Regions from separate parts of the Kribbella sp. NPDC054772 genome, predicted to be linked through region 2. Evidence: riboswitches for the same ligand, from Rfam matches in the RefSeq annotation. Region 2 holds a riboswitch; the other holds the start of a gene.
The links. Region 2 has a riboswitch for S-adenosylmethionine ahead of thrC (threonine synthase). Riboswitches for the same ligand answer to the same signal wherever they lie in the genome.

Region 1 (7,684 bases), on a different contig from region 2:
CGGGTTGCTGGGCCGGGGCAGACCGTTCGCGATGTGGATCAGGCCGAGGACGCCGAGGGTGACCGCTGTCCAGCCGATGACCTGGCGGCCTGCCGGGCCGTTGCGCTCAGGGTCACGCAGCGTGCGGATCGCGATCAGCAGGAGCAGCAGTGGCAATGCCCAACCGAGCATGCCGATGCTGCCGCCGACGACCGTGCGGACAGCGTTGCCGACCGAGCCCGGGAGGTCCCACCAGATCGCGGCGGCCACTACGAGCGCCAGACCGATCAGGAACAGCCCGGCACCGTCACGGCGGTGTTCCGGCTCGAGGTCGCGGGCGCTGTTGCCGATCCCCCGCACCATCCTGCCGAGCAGGTGCGCGATACCGATCCAGACCTTCACCACTCCGCGACACAGAGCGAGCATGGCGGCCGCGAACGGACCCGGTCCGCTGTTTTTGGGCGTGCTGGTCCGCGCGGCCGTGGATCCACCGCGCTTCGTGCTCTGCCCTCGCTTCTGGGCGGCTGACGGACGGGAGCGTCCACCAGCAGCCGAACGAGCCGTACTGGGCCGTTTAGCTGCCGACTTCTGCGCCCGCGCCGGGGAAGACGTGCGGGTCGCCATACTCCTGAGGCTACCCCGATCACCTCTCGAGTCCCACGTGTCACACGCCGGTCACGCTGCCCCATCCGTAGCGTCACAGTGTCGCGACCCGCCTCCGGAACCGAACCAGATGCCAGATCACGACGTACCACCCGAGGGCGGCCAGGCCTCCCGACACGAGGCCGGAGAGCAGCAGTCGTACGGCGATTTCGCCGCCCAGCTCACCGTCCGCGCGGCCGAGTTCGATGATCGCTCCGGTCGCTGCGAGGAGGGTCCCGGCGGCGAGTACGACGTACCGGACCCAGGGGGCGACCTGGTCACCCGGAGTGACGGGAGCCGGCGTCGTACGGCGGAACCAGCGGTAGAGCCAGACGGCGAGGACCAGGCAGCCGCCGACGGTGCTGACGTACTGCAGGATCCGATTGACGTCCCAGGCCGGGGTCACGGTGGCGCGGAAGACGTCGGGGAACTGCTGGACGAAGTAGCCGTCGCCGTGGGTGAAGGAGTCCCAGATGACGTGGGTCAGGGCGCCGAGGACGGCCGAGACGACGGTCCACAGCAGCACCCGAACGCCTGGCACCCGAGGAATGCGCCGCGGGGACGGGAGGCGCGCAGCCAGCGACGGCGGCGCGAGCGCGATCAGCGGGCGCTTGAGGAGGACGGTGAAGACGGCGAGCAGGAGGAGCGCCAACAGCGGGTCCAGCCAGAACGCGGACGTGAACTCGTGCGTGAGCGTCAGAGTGAAGTTGCCGCTGACCTGCTGCGTGGCGAACCGATAGAGCGGGTCGACGTACAGCAGGTCTGGTGCGACGGCGCCGGCGATCAGGGCCGATGCGACGAGGGGCCGGCGGATCAGCGGGAGGATGGCCGCGGGGTGGGCCAGCGTGAAGGGCACACCCCGCAGCCTAGGAGGTCAGAAGGTTGGCCAGCTCGGGCCCGGGTCCTGCTGGCCGATACCTCGCTTCGACCAGTCACAGACGCCGTTGGGGAAGGTCTGACGCAGCGTCTTCCACTGCGCTGCGGTCAGCTTGGCCTTGTAGTCGGACCGCGTCATCGGATGCAGGCGGCACTTGATGACGTCGTTGGCAACGGAGGCGCCGGCCACCTGACGCGGCGCCGGCCACACCGGGTACAGCGTGTTGCACTTGGTCGTTCCGATGCCGTCGACCTGCGTCTCGACGATCTTCTGGTTCTGCGGGCTCCAGCACGCGTCCGTGAGCGACGTCGGCTTGTTGCGCAGCAGACGTTCATGCGGCGAGCCGGGCCCTTGGTCCGCGTCGGTCGCGTCCATCCACCGGTCGAGCGCGTCCAGTGCGTTGGTGAGCACCGGGTTCTTGGTGCTGAAGCCGCCCGCCGCGTCTCCGGCCTGGACGAGCATCACGTGGTTGCCGAAGTCGCCGTTCGCCTTCTGCAACCGCTCGCGGAGCGAGAACGAGTGGAAGATCAGGTGGATGTCGCCGTTCGGCAACTGGTCCCAGTACTGGCGGTAGTCGATGATCGGCGTACTGGCCAGTCCCCCACCACCGTTGATCAGCTGACCGGTCCGGTACGCCGTGTCGATCGCGCGCTGGTCCGCGACGGTCCGGGCGGGTACGAAGTTCGCGTCGGTGTCGAACCCGCCGATCGCGCGGTTGAGGTCCAGGAACTGCGCCGCGGTGATCTTGCCCGCGTTCAGCGCGTCGAGGCCGTACTGGATCCCGACGTTGTCCAGCGGGCGCCGGGCCGCACCGGTTGCTGGGTTCTTGCCCCAGATGTTGACCTGATGGTCGTAGACGTCGCAGCGCGCGCCGTCCGGGTTGCTGACCGGGTCGTAGCGCTGCGCGACCGGGAGCTGCGCGGGACAGTAGACCCGCGGGTCGATCCGTCGGCCGGCGCCAGCCAGGTTGGCGATCGTGGTGACCATGCCGAACCCGGACGCGGCCCGTTTCTGTTCGTCGGTCCAGCCGGTCGCGGACTTGAAGTAGTGGTCCAGCAGCAACGCGTCGGTGATCGTGTGCAGCGTCGCGAAGCCGACCTCCGGGAACACGCAGGACGCCATGATCCCGTCGAGCAGGCCCGGATAGTTCTCGGCGATCTGGAACACCTGGTACGAACCGCCCGAGCACCCCCAGCCGATGGTCTGCTTCGGTACGCCGATGCTCTCGAGGATGTGCTCACGGGTCATCGACATCGTCTCGGCCGCGAGTACGCCGTTGCAGTTCACCCCGAACACGTTCAGGCTCGACGACGCGACGGCGTACCCACGACCGAGCAGTACGTCGTCGTTGACGCCGCCGGTGCCGCTCCCCTGCTGGTACCAACCACCCGGGCAGCCGCCGCCGAACGTGTAGACCAGGCGGCCGTTCCAGCCGGTCGGCGCCTTCAGCGCGCTCGGTTCACCCGCGGCGGGATCGTTGAGTACGGCGTACTCGTAGATCGACCGGTTGATCACGCCGGTCTCGACGCGGACGACGTACGGCACGGTCCGGCCGTCCGAGGTCGTGGTGGTGGCGAGGTCCGCCGGTTTCGTTGCCGGGAGCACCTTCAGTGAGCGGTCCACGGTCGAGCGGTACAGGTAGTCGACGCGGATCGGCACCGAGCAGTTCGCGTCGGTCGGTGGGCCGAGCGGGACCTTCGCGAGGGTGATGAAGGTCGCCGTACCGCAAACGAACGGCGTCTCGTGCGGGCCGGCGAGCATCGGGCCGGTCCGCGGATGGTTGGTGAGTTCGAGCCGCGCATCGGCCGCAGTGAGCGTGTTGCGGCCGTCGACGAGGCCTTGGACGACGCCGACCAGCTTGTCCGCGGTCCGGGTGAAGGTACTAGTGATGTCACGGCCGTTCAGCCGGACCTTCAGGTCCTCCAGGTGCCGGCCGGAGACGGAGACCAGCGCGTTGCCGTCGCTGACCATGTCGGGGCGGGGTGCGGACAGCACCTCGATCCGCACCCCGGACGCCGCACTGGCGGGCAACGCCAGGACAGCGGCAATCATCGCTGTTGCAAGCGCCACGAGGGCGGTCGTTCGCTTCATGTGACGAGTTGAGCACGGTAAGTCCGCGCCGGGAAGAGTGAACGGCAACCGTTTTCCACCTGCCGTGGACCATTTACGCGCCGGTGGTGCCATCCAGTTGCTCGCGGAGCAGGTCGGCATGGCCGCAGTGCCGGCCGTACTCGCCGATCAGGTGGATGTAGATCATCCGCAGCGACGACTCGGTGCCGCCGAACGTGAAGCGATCGTCCAGGGAACGACCGGCGACCGCCTCGTCGGACAGCTTCCACTCCGCGATCAGACCCTCGTACGCCGCCTGCGCGTCAGCGGGATCGATCAGCTCGAAGTCCGCGTCCTTGCCGAGCTCGGGCGCGAACAGTGGCTCGGCGGGCGCGTCGGCGAAGTGGATGCGGAACCAGATCCGCTCCACCTTCGTGAGGTGCCGGATCAGGCCGAGCAGCGAGAGGTTGGACGGCGGCGACGGGCGGGCCGCCAACTGCTCGGCGGTCAGCCCCGCGCACTTGAACAGCAGCGTGGTGCGATAGAAATCCAGATAACCCTGCAGCAGCTCGCGTTCGGGAGCAGTCAGCGAGCCGTCCGGCCGCTCGACCGCAGGTGCGTTCCAGGTCATTGCCATCCTCACGTTGTCCCACATTGTGTACATCTATCTCATCACATGAGATATGCACTGGCGGACCCCGTATCCCGTTCGTTACCGTTCACGGCAGGTCATGAGTGCCAGCGACAAGCCCCGGCTCGCTGGCCGGCAACCCTCCTCCGCGGTGGGGTGCCCCGGGTGAAGACCAGGCCGTGCGGATACCCCGTTCGGCAAGCGCGGACTTCCTGGGAGCACCAGCATGTCGATCCTCTCCATCCTCGAGCCGGCCAGTACGACGTCCAACCGACCGACCGTCGCCCGGCTCGCGACCGGCAGCATCCCCGCCACCGTCGGCTCGGACCTGCTGGTCCCGCTCGCCGACGGCCGGGTCACCGACTACGCGAACTTCGACCACGGTGCGAGCGCCCCGTGTCTGGAGTCGGTGCGGAACAGCGTCGAGGCCGCGCTGCCGTCGTACGCGTCGGTGCACCGCGGCAACGGGTACGCCTCGCGGATCACCACCCAGTGGTACGAGCGGGCACGCGCCGAGGTGCACGCCTTCGTCGGTGCCCGGACCGACGACCAGGTGATCTTCACCCGGCAGACCACCGACGCGCTGAACCTCCTGGCGCACGCCGTGCCGGCGGACGCGACCGTGATCGTGTTCGAGTCCGAGCACCACGCGGCGCTGCTCCCCTGGCCGGCCGAGCGGACCATTCGGCTCGCCGCGCCGAGCAGCCCCACCGAGGCCGTGACGAACGTCGCCGACGCGCTGCGGGCGGCGCCTGAAGGCCCGCGCCTCGTGGTCGTGACCGGCGCGTCCAACGTGACCGGCGAGATCTTCCCGATTGCCGAGATCGCCGCCGTCGCCAAGGCGCATGGTGCCCGGGTCTGCCTCGACGCCGCCCAGCTCGCGCCGCACCGCGCAGTCGACATCGCCACACTGGATGTCGACTGGGTCGCCCTGTCCGGTCACAAGCTCTACGCCCCGTACGGCGCCGGCGCGCTGATCGGCCGCTCGGACTGGCTCGACGCCGCCGACCCGTACCTGTACGGCGGTGGCGCGACCCACGCGGTCACCAGCGACACCGTGGTCTGGTCGACCGGACCGGCGCGGCACGAGGGCGGCTCCCCCAACGTCATCGGTGCGATCGCCCTCGCCTCCGCGTGCGCCGCGATCAGCAAGCACCGCGACGCCATCGAGCAGCACGAGCGCAGCCTGCTGGCCCGCCTGCGCACCGGACTCGCGCAGATCGACGGCGTCACGACGTACTCGATCTTCGGTGCGGACGCCGACCGCGTCGGCACAGTCTGCTTCACCGTCAAGGGTCTGACCTCGACGCTGGTGTCCGCCGCGCTGAGCGCCGAGTACGGCATCGGTGTTCGCGACGGCAAGTTCTGCGCCCACCTCCTGGTCGGCCACCTGCTCACCACCGGCAGCGAACACGGTACGGCGGTCCGAGCCAGCCTCGGCCTCGGGACGACCCGTGAGCACGTGGACCGCCTCGTCAACGCCGTACGCACGCTGGCCACCACTGGCCCGCGGACGGAGTACGCGGAGAGCGCCCACGGCTGTCAGCCGGCCGACGATCCCCGCGACCTCCACGCGCCGCGCATCTGGTGAAGCAGCGCTCCTACTGCTCGGGAGGTACGAGACCTACATGGTGAGCAGCGAACGCCAGTAGGTCCGCCCACTCCGCAGCGACCATCGCGGCGGGCTTTCCGAAGCCATGGCCGGTGTTGACCTCGACGCGAGTCAAGACAGGCCGCGGATCGGACTGCGCATGCTGCAGGGTCGCGATGAACTTGTGGCTGTGCAACGGCACCACGCGGTCGTCATGGTCACCAGTGACCACCAGAGTCGCCGGGTACGCCGTCCCGTCGCTGACGCGATGCAGCGGCGAGTACGCCAACAGGTCCTCGAACTGCTCGGGGTCATCGGGCAGACCGTAGTCGGACGCCCACGCCGCTCCCACGGTGAACTTGTGGAACCGCAGCATGTCCAGCACGCCCACACCGGGCAGTGCGACCGCGAAGAGGTCCGGTCGCTGCGTCATGACCGCTCCGACGAGCAGTCCACCGTTGCTGCGGCCGTGCATGGCCAGCTGCTCCGGAGTGGTCACGCCGGTGTCGCGCAGGTGCTCTGCGACCGCGATGAAGTCGTCGAACACGTTCTGCTTGTTCTTGAGCCGCCCCGCATCGTGCCAGTCGGTCCCGTACTCGCCACCACCACGCAGGTTGGCGATGACCAGTACTCCGCCGGCGGCGAGCCACGCCGGCCAGCCGGGACGGTAGTCCGCCTGGATCGGGATGCGGAATCCGCCGTACCCCCACATCAGGGTCGGGCGCGGTGCGGAGAAGTCCAGGTCGGACCGGGTGATCAGGAAGTACGGCACGTCGCGTCCGGGAGCGATCCGGCGCGTCACGGTGACCTGCGGCGGCGTGAAGCCACCGGAGCCGCGGACCAGCTCCGGCAGTGCACGTACGTCGCCTGACCCGGTCGACACGACGTACGACAGCGTGGGGTCGGTCGTCGTCGACAGCCCGACGAACAGCTCGTCGTACTCCGGTGACGCGTTGAGCCCCACCACTCCCCCGCCAGGTACGTCGACCTCACGCGCACCGGATCCGTCCAACGCATAGAGCGTCAGCACCGACTGCGCGTCGACAAGCGTCAGCGTGGCCAGGCCGTTCGCCGTACCGCGGACTGCCTGCAGCGTCGCCTCGCCCTGCGGGATGAGGTCGGTGAACTCGCCTGCCAGCGTCGACAGCACCACTCGGCCTCGTGACGCGTCGCGGTCGGTCCGCAGGACGAGGTGGTCCCCGGACATCCGCACGAAGGCGATCTCGTCCTTGAACTCGTCCACGACCTTGACCGGCTCGCCCAGCCCGTCGGAGGTGATCGGGTAGACCCAGAGCCGCGTGCTCGGGTCGGTCCCCTCGGTGATGTGGACGACGAGGTACCGGTCGTCGTCGGACACCTCAGGCGTGTAGAAGTACTGCTCCTTGTCCGGGATGCTCAGCACCAGCTCGTCCTCGGACTGCGGCGCACCGACCTTGTGCAGCATCAGCCGCCCAGCAGCCAGCGAGGTGGTCTCGGTCCCCTCGTTCCGCCCACTGACCGGGTAGTGCAGATACAGGTACGCCGAACTGTCCGGGAGCCACGTCGCCTCGGAGAACTTGGCCTCGGACACCACGTCGTCGACCGGCGTACCGGTGGCGATGTCGAGCAGCCGGAACGTCGTCCAGTCGCTGCCGCTCTCGTTGATGCCGTACGCGAAGTACTTGCCGTCCGGGCTGACGGTGAACGAGCCCAGTGAGTCGGTGCCGTCCGCGGACAGCGTGTTCGGGTCGATCAGCACCCGGCCGCCGCTGAGCAGTTCGTCGAGCGACTCGGCCACGTAGATCACGTCCTGCGCCTGCGTGCCGTCGTTGCGCCCGGCGAAGTACCAACCCGCCTTCTTCACCGGCACACCGGCGCGTGGCCTGGCCAGGATCGCGGACAGCGTGTCCTGGAACCACGCGCGCTCCGCGTAGCC
Region 2 (7,684 bases):
TTGCACGAGCGCGTCGCGGCCGAGAGCGGGCTGCCGCTGGTCGGGTTCTACCTGCACGGCGAGGCGGGCGGCTATCCGTACTCACCGTCGTTGATCCGGGAGTTGCTCGCGCTGCCGGCCATGCTCGGCGTGAAGACGGCGACGCTGGACCGGGCGATCGGATGTCAGGACGCGATCTGGGCCGGGCGAGGCAGCGGGAAGCTGCTGATCACCGGCGAGGACCGGATGTACGGGCCGTCGTTCATGTGGGGCGCGGACACCGCCCTCGTCGGCATCGCGTCGGCACAGGTGGAGCTGTCGGCCGCCGTACTGCGGACTTGGACGGCCGGCGACCACTCGGGATTCTTGACCGCCTCCGATCGGCTGGACCGGTTCGCCGCGGCCACGTTCTACGCGCCGATCGAGGGCTACGTGCAACGGATGCTCTGGGCGGCCGAGTGGGAAGGGCTGGTGCCGGCCGCGGCCGCGTACGACCCCTTCGGCCCGCAGCTGCCGCCGGGCGAGCGGGATCTGGTGGTCGCCTGTCTCGAAGAGCTGGCGGCGCACCCTGGGTAGCACGGGCTGTGCGGTGGCGCGCTCCCTCCACGCTCCACCACACCAGCGCCGTCGCGAACCGCCTCGGGGCTGGCGGCAATTGTGGTCTTGACCGAAACTAGGAGAGCGTGACCGGAACGTCAAGATCTCGACGAGCCCTGCGCTATTCTGCGAGTTGAGGGCCAGACCAGAAGTTGTCGGAGGACCACGTGAGGATCTGTTCGGCTGCTGGGGGACATCTCCGAAGCGCGGTGGGCTGATGGCGCTCGCGGTCGGTGTGGTCGGTCCCGAGGACCTGGTGCAGCGCGTCACCGCGGTCGGCGCCCCGAGCGGGACCACGCTCGTCCCGCTCCCGTACCGGCACGAGAACGAAGCGGTCGGGCTCGTCGAGCAGGCGCACCGGGAAGTCGACGCGTTCCTGTTCACCGGCGTCGTCCCGTACACGATCGCCACCGCGGCCGGCGTGATCGACCGGCCGGCGATGTACGTCTCGTACGACGGGGCGACGCTGCTCCGCGCGCTGGTCGAGCTGCTCCGGCTCGGGCACAACGTCACCCGGTTCTCGATCGACACGCTGCGGCGTTCCGAAGTCCTCGAGACCCTGATCGAGGCGAAGCTGCCGACGGACCAGATCCACGTGCTGCCGTACCGGCCCGGCCTGACGTCGGACGACATCGTCGACTTCCACCGCGACGCCCGCGAGAAACACGACACCAAGGTCGCGATCAGCTGCCTCGGATCGGCCTTCCACCTGATCGAGAACGAGATGCCGTCGGTCCGGCTGGCGCCGTCGCGGTACTCGATCCGCTCCACGCTCCAGGCGTTGATCCTGACGACGACCGGCCAGCACGTCGGCGACGCGCAGGTCGCGCTCGGCGTCATCGATCTCCAAGAACCGGACGACGCGCTCGCCGCCGACCTGATCACGCTCGGCGGCAGCCTCGCCGCGCTCCCCGACGGCCGCCACCTCGTCGTCACCACCCGCGGACTGCTGGAGCAGGCCACGGAGCAGTTCGCCCGGATGCCGCTGCTCGACAACCTCGCGGCGCGGCACAGCACGGCGTACGTCGGGTTCGGCGTCGGCCGTACCGCGGCAGAGGCCGAGGCGCTGGCCCGGCGTGCCGTCGGCCGGGCCGCCTCGATCGGGTCGGTTGCCGGGGTCGTGTCGATGTCCGACGACGTCGAGATCGTCATCGAGCCCTCCGGCGACCAGCCGTCCACCGCCCGCGGCACCGAGAGCCTGCCGCTGCTGGCCCGCCGGGTCGGCCTCAATACGCAGACCCTCGCGCGGATGCGCGAACTCACCGCCGCACTCCCCGACGGTCTCACCACGCAGGACGTCGCCGACCATCTCGCCGTACAGCTCCGCACCGCGCGCCGCGTGCTGAAACGCCTGGAACGAGCCGGCCTCGCCGCCCCCACCGGCACCCAACAACACGGCCGCACCGGCCGCCCGCCGACCGTCTACCTGATCCGCCTGTAGTCGCAGTCGTCACGTTTCGCACCGCTGCGGGATCTTCGCTGTATCAGCGAACGAAAGGATCCCGAGGATGCAGGTTGTCATCGTGTGTGTCTCCGTGTCGCACGGCAATACCCGGCGGGTCGCCGACAGCATGGCCGACGCACTGGATGCGAAGGTCGTCTCGCCTGAACAGGTCGACCCGGCGGAGCTGGCCGCGGCCGATCTCGTCGGGTTCGGATCGGGCGTCTTCTACCAGAAGCTGCACCCGGACCTGATCGACTTCGTCAAGACCCTCCCGGCCGCCACAGGGCGCGCGTTCGTCTTCGCCACCAGCGGATTCCCCGAAGTACTGCGCTTCACCCGCCCCCTGGTCCAGCTCCTCGACACCAAGGGGTACGCCGTCGACGCGACGTTCACGTGCCGCGCGTACGACACGTGGGCGCCGCTCAAACTCGTTGGTGGGCTCAACAAACGTCGGCCGAACGCCGCGGATCTGACCGCGGCGCGGGCGTTCGCGGAGCGGCTCGTTACGGGATGATGACGGTGACGCCGGCCGGGGTGCCGTTCGTGAGGGCGGCGAGGGCGGCCGGAGTTTCGTCCAGGGTGATGCTGCGGGTGACGAGTTGGGTGGGATTCAGGTTGCCGGTGGCAACCAGATCCAGCATCTCGGGGTACGCGTGGGCCGGCATGCCGTGGCTGCCCAGCCAGGAGAGCTCCTGACCGATGAGCCGCCCGACGTCCAGCGTGACGGCGGACGGGAGGAGGCCGACCTGGACATGGCGGCCGCGAGGGCGCAACGACTGCAGGGCCTGCTGGACGATGTCGCCGGAGCCGAGCGCGTCGATGGTGACGTGCGCTCCGCCCAGAGCTTTGAGCTGGCCGACGGTGTCGGCCGATGCCAGCAGCGTGCGAGCGGCGCCGTACTCGCGAGCCATCTGCAGCGCCTGCGCGTTGGTGTCGATCGCCACGACTTCGGCACCCAGCGCGGCGGCGATCATCACGGCGGACAGACCCACGCCACCGCAGCCGAAGACGGCGACGCGTTCACCAGGCGCCACCTGACCGACCTGGTGGACGGCGCGGAACGACGTGGCGAAGCGGCACCCAAGGCCCGCCGCGGTACCGAAGTCCATGTCGTCGGGCAGTCGCACCAGGTTGACCTCGGCGTACGGCACCGCGACGTACTCGGCGAAGGAACCCCAGTAGTTGAAGCCGGGCTGCAGCTGGTTGGGGCAGACCTGCTGGTCGCCGGCGCGGCACTGCTCGCACTCGCCGCACGCGCAGATGAACGGCGTGGTGACGCGGTCGCCGACCTCCCACCCGGAGACCCCGGGACCGACCGCGGCAATGGTGCCGGCGAGCTCGTGCCCGGGGACGTGCGGGAGGACGATGTCGGAGTCATGCCCCATCCACCCGTGCCAGTCACTGCGGCACAACCCGGTGGCCTCAACCTTCAGAACCACCGAACCTGCGGCGACCTCGGGCTCCGGAACCTCACGGACCTCGGGCAGGACGCCGTACTCCTCGATGACGACAGCGCGCATCCCCGCAGCTTAATCAGCCGGCGCGCGGCGGTTCCGGGCGGTCCACGCCCAGAACCGCGCGGAAGATCAGCCGCCGGCGACCGCGGGGATGATCGAGACCTGGCCGCCGTCCTTGATCGCGGTCTGCAGACCCTCGGCGAAGCGGACGTCGTCGTCGTCGACGTACACGTTCACGAACCGGCGCAGCTCGCCCGAGTCGTCCAGCACGCGCCCCTTGATCCCGGGGTACGACGCGTCCAGCGAGTCGAGCACCTCGGTCAGCGTCGCGCCCTCGGCGGACACCTCGGACACGCCCTGGGTGTAGGGCCGCAGGATGGTCGGGACCCGAACGCTCACACTCACTGCAGTCCTGCCTTCACGAAGGCGTCGTACGACGCGGGGATGGTCACCTTGGGGCCGACCCGGTCGGCCACGGCGTCGAGCGTCTTCAGCCCGTCGCCGGAGTTGATGATCACGGTCTCGGCCTCGGGGTCGAGCTGGCCGGTGGCGATCAGCTTCTTCAGCGTCGCGACCGTCACGCCGCCCGCGGTCTCGGCGAAGACGCCCTCGGTGCGGGCCAGCAACTGGATGCCCTCGACGACCTCTTCGTCGCTGACGTCCTCGATCGCGCCACCGGTCCGGCGGGCCACGTCCAGCACGTACGGCCCGTCGGCCGGGTTGCCGATCGCCAGCGACTTCGCGATCGTGTCCGGCTTCACCGGCTTGACCACGTCGTGGCCGTCCCGGAACGCCTGCGCGACCGGCGAGCAGCCGGTGGCCTGAGCGCCGTAGATCTTGTAGTCGGTGGCGTCGACCAGCCCGAGCTTGCCGAGCTCGGTGAAACCCTTGTCGATCTTGGTCAGCTGTGAACCGGAGGCGACCGGGATCACGACCTGCTGCGGGATCCGCCAGCCGAGCTGCTCGGCGATCTCGAAGGCCAGCGTCTTCGAGCCCTCGGAGTAGTACGGGCGGACGTTGACGTTCACGAACGCCCAGCCCTCCTCCTCACCGGCGATCTCGGAGGCCAGCTTGTTCACGTCGTCGTAGTTGCCGTCGACGGCGACCAGCGTCCCGCCGTACACGGCGGTGGTGATGATCTTCGGGCGCTCCAGGTCCTTCGGGATGAAGACGACGGAACGGATCCCGGCCCGGGCGGCGGCCGCGGCCACCGCGTTCGCCAGGTTGCCGGTGGAGGGGCAGGCGAAGACCTTCATGCCCAGCTCGCGGGTGGCGCTCAACGCGCTCGCGACCACTCGGTCCTTGAACGAGTGCGTCGGGTTGCCGGAGTCGTCCTTCACCCAGAGCTTCTTCAGGCCCAGTTCGCGGGCCAGGTTCTTGGCGTCGATGAGCCGGGTGTAGCCGGGCTCGGTGTTCGGGTAGCTCGCCACGTCGACGGGGACGGGGAGCAGCGGCTGGTAGCGCCAGATGTTCTTCGGGCCGGCCTCGATCTGCTCGCGGGTGATGGTCGGGTACTCGTATCCGACTTCCAGCGGGCCGAAGCACTCCATACAGGCGTAGAACGGACCGAGCGGCGACTTCGCGCCACAGGCGCGACAGCTCAGGTGCGTACCGTTGCCAAAGGCACCTTCACGGATGGTGTGGGTACCGGCGGCGGTCAGGCTCATGAGTGAGGTTCCCTCCTCATCTTCCCCGGACGCCGGATCTCGGCGCGGGACGGATTTGGCACCGGTCCCTCGCGGATACGCCCCGGACGGGGGCTCCACGGGGAGGGTTGCCGGGACGTCAACGGGCCGTTTCCCTCAGTCCCTCTGGATGAGCTCCCCCGAGATTACCCAATTGGGTCCAAATTGTGTCGCCCGGTCCCACGATCCGAGACGCACGATCTCAGCCCCACGGCCCGGATCCCCAGGCCATCACAATCCCGCCCGCCCGTCACCCGTGAGCGTGAACACACCCCCGGCCCGCCGATTGTGATGGCCTGCAGATCCGCACCTCGAGCCGGCGGGGTCAGCGGAGGCGGTGGGTGGCGCCGGGGGTGTGGGTGGGGAGGGATTTGCGGGGGCCGAAGCGGGGGTGGCCGATGCCGGTGAGTTCGAGGAGGCGCTGGACGCGGAAGCGGTGCCCGCGGTACGGCTCGATGAGCTCGGCGCAGCCGTCGTCGTCCAGCTCCTCGCCGATCAGCGCGTAGGACACGTTCCGGGAGACGTGGTAGTCCGCGAACGAGAACGCGTCCGCGTCACCGTGCGCCCGCTGCCGGACCTCGGCCGCGGTCCACACCCCCACGCCGGGCAACGACCGCAACCGCCGCTCGATCTCGGCCGAATCGGTCAGCTCGAGCGTCCGCTCCAAGGCCCGCGCTCGCGAGGCCGCCGTCAGCACCACCCGCGACCGCCGCCCCTCGACCCCGGCCCGCAGGAACTGCCACGACGGGATCAGCCGCCACTCCTCCGGCGCCGGCGGCACCATCATCGGCCGTCCCTCCGGCCCACCCGGCCCCGGCGCGGGCTCGCCGTACTCACGCAGCAGCAGCCGCCACGCCCGGAACGCCTCCTTGCCGGTCACCACCTGCTCGATCCCGGCGGCCGCCATCGCCTCGAACACCGCCCGCGACCGCGGCACGCGCACGTGCGGGAACCGCCGCGCCGCATCCACCAGCACCTGATGCTCCGGCAGCGGCTCGAACCCGTCCCAACTGTCGAGCTCCCCGAGCAACTCCGGCACCCCGTCGAGCGCCCACTCCGCGCCCGGACCCCACGCCTCCGCCTCGACAACACCGTCGTACGGCGAGAGTCGCAGCAGCACCGGTCCCTCGGGTGTCCGGGTCGCCCGCCACACGGTCCGCCGGCCCGCGTCGAACACGTACGCCGGGTCGCCAGGGCCCTTCCGCAACCCGCCGATCACCGAATGCGGATCCACCACGCGCCCAGGCCGCCAGACCCGCACCACCGAACTCACCCGCCAAGTCTTACCCACCCCACCGACAGAACCCATACTGAGTGCCATGAGTGGCTGGCAGTGGGTGAAGCTGATCGGCAACTTCGTCAACCTGTCCACCCTCGCCGGCGCCTTCGTCGGGAAGCTCGGGCGGGCGACGTTCAGCCGCGGGCCACGAGGGCTGTACTTCGCGAACGGGTACCGGCTCGGCTTCCCGGTCGCGGGCGCGTTCACGATCGGGAACGTGATCCTGAGCAAGCACGACCGCTCGTACTTCGACGACCCGGCGCTCGTCCGGCACGAGGAACGGCACTCCTGGCAGTACTTCTGCCTGCTCGGTCTCCCGATGCTCCCGCTGTACGTCGTCGGCGTGGTGATCTCGTTCCTGCTCACCGGCGACCCGGCGTCCCGGAACCCGTTCGAGCGGCTCGCCGGCCTCAAGGACGGCGGGTACGTCGAGCATCCGGTCCAGCCGCTCGGCAAGACCGTGACGCAGGCGTTCAGCGAGCTGAGATCGCGTCCGAAAGGGCAGTGAGAACCGTCACGACGCCGCTCGGGTCGTCGACCACGATGTCCGCGGCCTCGATCAGCTCGGTCGCGTTCGACGACCGGGTCGCGAGCAGTACGGCGCGCAGCCCAGCCGCCCGCTGCTCCTGGATCGCCCGGAACGCGGCGAGATCGCCGAGGTCGTCACCGGCGTACAGGATCGACCGGGCGCCGGTCGACTCGATCAGGCGGCGGAGTGCGACGCCCTTGTCGATCCCCGGCGGGCGCAGCTCGAGGACCAGGTTGCCCGGCTCCAGCCGCAGCTCGGTCTCCGCGGCCAGCGCGGTCAGCGGACCCCTGAGCAGCTCCAGCGCCCCAGCCGGATCGTCCAGCCGACGCGTGTGCACGGCCAGGGAGCTTTCCTTGTCCTCCACGAACGCATCCGGTACGCCGACCTCGCTCAGCAGCCCCGGGAGCCGGTCACGAGCGGTCGCTACGCCCGCCGGCACCGCGTCGCTCGTCACTTTGCCGGTCGCCGCTTCCCATCGCTCGAGTCCGTAGTGGCCGAGCACGACGAGCCGGCCCAGACCGGGGTGAGCGGTCACGCCGGAGAGCTCCGTCACCACCAGCGCCGGGCGACCGGTCACGATCGCCACCTGGTCGACCGAGCGGGCCAGCCGGGCCAGGGCATCCAGTGCACCCTCGACGGGCCGGGACCGGGCCGGGTCCTCGACCAGCGGCGAGAGCACGCCGTCGAAGTCCGACGAGATCACCGCGGTCGCCG

Region 1: another riboswitch for S-adenosylmethionine. It lies ahead of ACWGID_RS04065 (aminotransferase class V-fold PLP-dependent enzyme); the one in region 2 lies ahead of thrC (threonine synthase).

What each region holds. Positions count from the first base shown of each region.
Region 1 is NZ_JBSHBJ010000002.1:242,884-250,567, forward strand. It holds gene ACWGID_RS04045 (DNA translocase FtsK 4TM domain-containing protein) at 1-405, opposite strand, end outside; gene ACWGID_RS04050 (DUF4184 family protein) at 677-1,477, opposite strand; gene ACWGID_RS04055 (DUF6351 family protein) at 1,496-3,589, opposite strand; gene ACWGID_RS04060 (DinB family protein) at 3,663-4,178, opposite strand; SAM riboswitch class IV at 4,275-4,388, shown strand; gene ACWGID_RS04065 (aminotransferase class V-fold PLP-dependent enzyme) at 4,405-5,769, shown strand; gene ACWGID_RS04070 (prolyl oligopeptidase family serine peptidase) at 5,780-7,684, opposite strand, start outside.
Region 2 is NZ_JBSHBJ010000013.1:7,899-15,582, forward strand. It holds gene ACWGID_RS21085 (dihydrodipicolinate synthase family protein) at 1-555, shown strand, start outside; gene ACWGID_RS21090 (hypothetical protein) at 794-2,017, shown strand; gene ACWGID_RS21095 (flavodoxin family protein) at 2,085-2,534, shown strand; gene ACWGID_RS21100 (zinc-dependent alcohol dehydrogenase family protein) at 2,524-3,540, opposite strand; gene ACWGID_RS21105 (ubiquitin-like small modifier protein 1) at 3,607-3,882, opposite strand; gene thrC (threonine synthase) at 3,879-5,144, opposite strand; SAM riboswitch class I at 5,158-5,299, opposite strand; gene ACWGID_RS21115 (DNA-3-methyladenine glycosylase family protein) at 5,488-6,435, opposite strand; gene ACWGID_RS21120 (hypothetical protein) at 6,482-6,949, shown strand; gene otsB (trehalose-phosphatase) at 6,915-7,684, opposite strand, start outside.